Linked DNA regions of Thermosynechococcus vestitus BP-1. The protein of the gene in region 1 binds, or shares a complex with, the protein of each later gene. Links are inferred from orthologs where the notes say so. Each region holds a gene or a part of one and is shown on either strand. Other genes may lie near its edges. The genes, in order: uvrB and pcrA.

Region 1 (3,204 bases):
CAAGGGAGTTGTAGGTTTCTCGCAAACCTTCGAGGACACGCTCGTTGAGGACATCCACATCCCCGGCCACAATGGCATAGCTGGCATAGCGCAGGTAGTAGTCCATATCCCGTAGGCAGGTGGCGTAGCGGCGTGTGGTGTAGGCATTGCCGCCGGGTTGAATCAGTTCCGGCTGCTCGGTGAAGAGGGCAGAAGCCGCTTCCTTAACGATGGCTGCGGCATTGGCATTGATCACTGCTGCCGCCTTCACCCGTGCCGCACCGGAATTAAAGTAGGAGCGCAACCTGTCAACAGCATCGCGATCGAGGTAGCGACCGGTGGAGTCATAGTTTTTAATTAGTGTGGTGACGGCATCACGCATAGGTTTTTTTACTCCTAGAATTGCTAAAACTAGCGTCAACCCGAACGCCAGCCGAAATGGTGCGGATCTAAAATCGTACTTAGCTTACCACGCTAGGGTTTCCCCGCCTGCGCTCCCGTTTACGGACTGTTGCGAAGTATTACAAAAGTTCATAATTTTAGGGGTGCCCCACAAGGCGATCGCGCAAACGCTTAATTTGATCGCGGTAGCGGGCGGCTTCCTCAAAGGCCAATTCTTGAGCAGCTGCCTTCATTTTCGCTTCAAGGTCTTGGATCAGTGGAGGGATGTCCTCTAGGCTCAGGTCCTGTAGGGTTTGGGAAGATAAGACAGGCACTGACTCGGCGTTGAGGCGGCGAGACACATCCAAAAAGGCCAAGATGGCGTTACTGGTTTTCTTGACAATGGGCTGGGGGATAATGCCATGGGCTTGGTTGTAGGCCAGTTGAATGGCGCGGCGGCGCTCCGTTTCTTGGATGGCTTTTTGCATACTCTCTGTGAGGGTATCCGCATAGAGAATAGCCTGTCCACGTACGTGCCGCGCAGCACGGCCAATGGTTTGAATGAGCGATCGCTCCGCCCGCAGGAAGCCTTCTTTATCCGCATCCAGAATCGCCACGAGGGACACCTCCGGCAAATCTAATCCCTCCCGCAGCAGGTTGACCCCAATCAGGACATCAAAGTCCCCTTGGCGTAGGGCTTCGAGAATCTCAATGCGCTCAATGGCGTTGATTTCCGAGTGCAGATAGCGCACCCGTACCCCCCGCTCCTGGAAGTACTCAGTTAAATCCTCCGCCATCCGCTTCGTGAGGGTGGTCACCAGCACCCGCTCTTGGCGATCGCACCGCAGGCGAATCTCCCCATACAGATCATCCACTTGCCCTTGGGTGGGGCGGACAAAAATTTCTGGATCCACAACCCCCGTGGGACGGATAATTTGCTCCACTACCTGTGTGGACACCGCCAATTCCCAATCCCCAGGCGTGGCTGAAACAAAGATGCACTGCTGCACCTTCTGCCAAAATTCCTCCGGCTTCAGGGGGCGATTATCCGCCGCACTGGGCAAGCGAAAGCCGTGATCGATCAGCACTTTTTTGCGGGCTTGGTCGCCATTGTACATGCCGCGAATCTGTGGCACCGTTACATGGGACTCATCCACCACCAAGAGCCAATTCTCAGGAAAATAATCAATTAAACACTCTGGCGGTTCCCCCGCTGCCCGCCCTGCGAGATGGCGGGAGTAGTTTTCCACACCGTTGCAGTAGCCCACCTGCCGCAGCATTTCCAAGTCATAGCGGGTACGTTGACTCAGACGTTGTGCCTCAAGGAGTTTATTTTGGGCTTCCAAGTTAGCCACCTGGGCTTGGAGTTCCGCTTCAATGGCCACGCAGGCCGCTTCCAGGCGTTCCGCAGGGGTGACAAAGTGCTTCGCCGGATAAATATTCAGGCGCTCCACACTTTGCAAGGTTTCCCCCGTCAGGGGATCGACATAGCGAATCGCTTCAATTTCATCCCCAAAAAACTCTACGCGAATGATGCGATCCTCATAGGCAGGACCAATCTCAAGCACATCCCCCCTTACGCGGAAGCGACCCCGCCCCAGTTCGACATCGTTGCGAGTGTATTGAATCGTGGCGAGCTGCCGCAGCAGTTGCCGCAGCTCCGTTTCTCTGCCCACCTCTAGGGGAATCGCGGCTTTTAGGTACTCTGCGGGAATTCCCAAACCGTAGATGCAGCTAATCGAGGCCACCACAATCACATCCCGCCGTTCAAAGAGGGAACGGGTGGCGGAGTGGCGCAGCATATCAATTTCCTCATTGATAGAGGCACTTTTTTCGATGTAGGTATCGGTAACGGGAATGTAGGCCTCCGGTTGATAGTAGTCGTAGTAGGAGATAAAGTACTCAACGGCATTTTCGGGAAAGAATGAGCGCAGTTCATTGCACAGTTGCGCCGCCAAGGTTTTGTTGTGGGCCAAAACAAGGGTGGGGCGGCCAAGGGCCTCGATAACGCGGGCGATCGTGTGGGTTTTGCCTGTACCCGTTGCTCCTAGCAGCGTTTGGAAGCGATGTCCTGCCTGTACTCCGGCAACCAGTTTTTGAATGGCTTGGGGTTGATCCCCCGTGGGTTCAAAGGGAGCGTGAATACGGAAGGGAGTGCTGGTCATTGCCCAATTTCTCAAGAATTCTTTCCTAGGTTTTAGGGTAACGGAGCAACAGAGGAGGGAGCCACCCGCAGTCTTTTTCAGGAGAGCTGATCAAGCTGGAAACGTTGACATACTCACCGCCCTAAAGTGCGATGATTCTTGACGCTTCACTGGGTGATGCTACCGAAGTAGTCTTACTCCCCCTCTGCGTCCATTTATAGTCGTGGCAATGCCCTATCCCGACTTTCTCTATGTTTCTTGCGGCATTTTCGTCTCTATCATGCTCTGCGCCGCAGTTTATGCATACAACAGAGCGAACGGATAGATCGATTTTGCCCCATTTAAAACCGCATTTTGAGCAAGTCTGACTGGTTGGCTCCCATCGATCAATGACAATGAACTCACGGTTTAGTTTTTTGCACTTAGCCTCAACTAAAACCCTGAATTCTCGCCAACCTTGCAAGCTAATTGCTCTAGCGAGTTTGCGGTTCTTCACCATTCCAGAGACATTCAAGTCTTCCAGCGTGATCACTTGGCTCTCGATAACCACGCGGGTAGACAATTTATGCAAGAAATCCCTGCGAATATCTGAAATCCGACTATGAAGCTTAGCGATTTGCAGTCTTGTTTTCTCGCGTCGTTTGCTTCCTTTAACTTGACGGGCAAGTTTGCGTTGTTTTCGCCTGATCTTTTTGTCTAG
Region 2 (3,345 bases), 460 kb from region 1 along the record:
TTGCCAGAGAAGCCAATAGAGTGGCCATCCGCGAGTTGCATATTGATATCCGCCACCTTTTGCGGATCAATGACAATACTCATAAACGTTACTTTTTGCCTCCGACGGCCATGGATGCGAAATAGCCCCTCCCCTCTATCGGCGTAGAAGGTGATTCCTGTAGGCTGTGCCCGCTGAGCAACGATTGCGGGCAGTTGGATAGCGGGGCTGTGCACCCCAGCGCTGAGGGCAAGCAGTGTTGCTGTAATCATCATGCGGTTGGCAGCTCCTGTCCGTTCATGCTGATCATGACGCTCCAAAAGTCTGAATTCTAGCCAAACAAGCGGATTCTGCAACAGGACTTCATGCAATCAGCCTGAAGATCCCCAAAGGGGTGCTCGATTTACAACCGCTCAAGGGGTGTCAGCCGGGGATCAACGACCTTTTGCCCGCGACGTGGGAAACGAATAGCCAAGGAGAGTTTCGGACCAGTATCAAAGACATGGGTAATTTCCCCTTCGCCATAGACGGGATGGAGAATGCGATCGCCCACCCGCCAAGGAGAGGCCGCAGCCTTGCTCAACCGCGACGGGGATACCGTCGTGACAGCGGTCCTTGGGGGGCGTCGTTGAACATTCCCCGTGAGCAGTTCTGGGGGTAGCTCCGTCAGAAATTGCGATGGCATTGTGTCTTCCCTGCCACCGTAGAGACGACGGCTTTGGGCAAAGGTGAGAAAGAGGCGCTCCTGGGCACGGGTAATGCCCACATAGCAGAGGCGGCGTTCCTCTTCTAGGGCCATGGGGTCGTTGAGACTGCGGAAGTTGGGAAACAGTCCTTGCTCCATCCCCACTAAAAAGACAACGGGAAATTCCAGTCCCTTGGCAGCATGTAAGGTCATTAGGGAGACAACCCCCTCTCCCTCTTGCAAGGTATCCAAATCTGAGGCAAGGGCAGAACTGTTGAGAAAATCGCTGAGGCTGGCCCCCTCATTGTCTTCGCTAAATTGCTGGGCAGCGTTGACCAGTTCCATCAGGTTTTGCAGTCGCTCTAAGCTTTCGTCGGTGCCTTCGTTTTCCAGTTCGCGGCGGTAGCCTGTCTCTTCAATCACGGTTTTCACCAGTTCAGGGAGTTCAATATCGTCCACTAGCGATCGCAGGCGAGTTATGAGGGTCACAAACTGCTGCACTGCCCGGCTGGCTCGCCCCGCCAACGGTGTCATAGATTCAGTATCAGCAATTAAGTCCCACAGGGAAATGCCAAGGGTTTGGGCAGCGTCACTGAGGCGATCCAAACTGGTTTTACCAATGCCGCGTCGTGGAATATTAATAATTCTCCGCAGACTCACGGTGTCTTGAGGGTTTTGCAGCAGGCGCAGGTAGGCGAGAATATCCTTGACTTCCTTGCGCTCATAGAACTTGAGGCCACCGACCACGGTGTAGGGGATATTTGCGCGAACTAAAGCCTCCTCAAAGGGGCGAGATTGGGCATTGGTACGGTAGAGAATCGCAAACCGTCCCCACTGGGGCTCGAGGGATTGACTGCCCAAGGCCTTAATCTGTTGGGTAATGAAATAGGCTTCATCGGTTTCGGTGTCGCAACACTCACAGTGAATGGGGGGACCAGGAGCCTTGGTGGGACGTAGCACTTTATCAATGCGTTCACTGTTGTGCTCAATGAGATAATTGGCGGCCTGCAAAATGTTGGCGACGGAGCGATAGTTTTCTTCCAACTTGATCATGGTGCGGGTCTGCTGATCGGGTAGGCGATCGCCAAAATCCTGCTGGAAATTCATCAGGATTGTGAAATCAGCGCAGCGAAATGAATAGATGGATTGATCCACATCACCCACGACAAAAATTGAGCGATTGCCCCAATTCCGAAACTCTTGGGGGGGAGTGCCATTGGTGGCCAACAGCCGAATGAAATCGTATTGGGTGCGGTTGGTATCTTGGTACTCATCCACCAGGATATGCTGGAACTGCTGATGCCAATAGTCAAGACGCTCAGGGCGCTGTTGCAGCAGATGCACGGTTCGCAAAATTAAATCATCAAAATCCAGGGCATTATTCTTGGCAAGAGCGGCTTCATAGCAACGATAAACCTCTGCTGCTACACGGCCAGCAGGCGATCGCTGTTCCTGCGCCAATTGATCTGGGCTGAGTCCGCGGTTTTTGGCATGGCTAATTTTGTAGCGGATAGCACGCGGATCATACCTGCGCTCATCGAGATTGAGTTCACCGGTAACAATTTGCTTAATTAGGCTTTGGACGTCCGACTCATCAAAAATTGTGAAATGCCGCGTCCAGCGATACCCTTGGGGATGTTGATAGGCCTCAATTTCTAAGCGCAGGAGTCGAGCACACAGGCTGTGGAAGGTGCCAATCCATAGGGGCTGGGTGTAGGTGTGATAGACGCGCGATCGCACCCGCCGCTGTTCTGCAGGGGACAGATCCAGCCAGTCTCTGCCGTAGAGTTGCTGGGCCATCTCTTGGCTAAAAAGGGTTTCAATCCGCTCCTTCATCTCGCGGGCGGCCTTATTGGTAAACGTCACCGCCAAGATATGCTCTGGTGCGACCTGATGATGGCGAATCAAATGGGCAATTCGATAGGTGAGCGTGCGCGTTTTCCCAGAACCGGCCCCTGCCACCACCAACAGGGGACCCGAGTAGTGCTCCACCGCCTGCCGCTGTGAGGGATTGAGTCCTGTGAGAAAATCACTGCCCATTCTACTGCGATGCCCATGTGCCTAGAGTTTTATGATACCTGAGGATTACGGAGGAACCCATTGGTGGCCTTCCGCGCCTTGTATTGCAGGACTCCTATCAAGCCTTCAGGGAAAGAGACCATCAAGGGTTTTCTGGCGCGCTGCTGTGGTGAACTTGCCCTTGGGGACTTCCACAGGTGGAACAGGTCAATTGTTAGGCCATGCTATCCCCCTCTCAACCTGGGAACCCTCAGGGTACAATAGGAATTCACCTCAGCAATGATACTGTATGGACAGCGTCCACTGGCGGCAGGTTCACAACTACACTGACATCCTTTACCACAAAACGACAGGCATTGCCAAAATTACGATTAATCGCCCCCACAAGCGCAATGCCTTTCGCCCTCAAACCATTGTTGAAATGAGTCAGGCCTTTGAGGATGCCCGCAACGATCCCACCATTGGAGTTGTCTTGCTCACGGGGGCAGGCCCCCACACCGATGGTAAGTATGCGTTTTGTGCGGGTGGTGACCAAAGCATTCGCGGTGAGGCAGGTTACCTCGACGAGCAGGGGGTGGCACGGCTGAATGTGCTGGATCTGCAACGGCAAATTCGCTCCTTGCCCAAAGTCGTGATTGCCCTTGTGGCCGGCTATGCCATTG

What was found.
Region 2: the proteins of uvrB (region 1) and pcrA are in contact, whole or in part, in a crystal structure (PDB 7EGT), measured with the Thermus thermophilus proteins. The link is inferred for Thermosynechococcus vestitus BP-1 from one-to-one orthologs. Residues at the interface, in WP_096411307.1 of Thermus thermophilus: Glu23, Leu25, Arg26, Asp27, Gly28, Glu29, Arg30, Phe31, Arg55, Glu326, Asp327, Phe328, Glu379, Ser382, Gln383, His398, Gly400, Arg401; in WP_096412145.1 of Thermus thermophilus: His654, Arg656, Phe657, Gln666, Asp668, Glu669, Lys680, Arg681, Leu682, Ser683, Lys685, Tyr686, Ala687.

Annotation. Positions count from the first base shown.
Region 1 is NC_004113.1:2,114,681-2,117,884, reverse strand. The notes cover bases 23-2,904. They hold uvrB (excinuclease ABC subunit UvrB), read right to left. Parts: upstream 2,526-2,904; coding sequence 519-2,525; downstream 23-518. Other genes in these bases: TLL_RS10295 (RNA-guided endonuclease InsQ/TnpB family protein), read right to left, coding at 2,647-2,904; apcB (allophycocyanin subunit beta), read right to left, coding at 23-361. Also shown: more of apcB, read right to left, coding at 1-22; more of TLL_RS10295, read right to left, coding at 2,905-3,204. UniProt on the Escherichia coli protein: The UvrABC repair system catalyzes the recognition and processing of DNA lesions. A damage recognition complex composed of 2 UvrA and 2 UvrB subunits scans DNA for abnormalities.
Region 2 is NC_004113.1:2,572,106-2,575,450, reverse strand. What follows is about bases 44-3,066. They hold pcrA (DNA helicase PcrA), read right to left. Parts: upstream 2,705-3,066; coding sequence 383-2,704; downstream 44-382. Other genes in these bases: menB (1,4-dihydroxy-2-naphthoyl-CoA synthase), read left to right, coding at 2,973-3,066; TLL_RS12515 (hypothetical protein), read right to left, coding at 44-299. In the rest of the region: more of TLL_RS12515, read right to left, coding at 1-43; more of menB, read left to right, coding at 3,067-3,345. UniProt on the Escherichia coli protein: A helicase with DNA-dependent ATPase activity. Unwinds DNA duplexes with 3'-5' polarity. Translocates on single-stranded DNA with 3'-5' polarity. Initiates unwinding more efficiently from a nicked substrate than double-stranded DNA.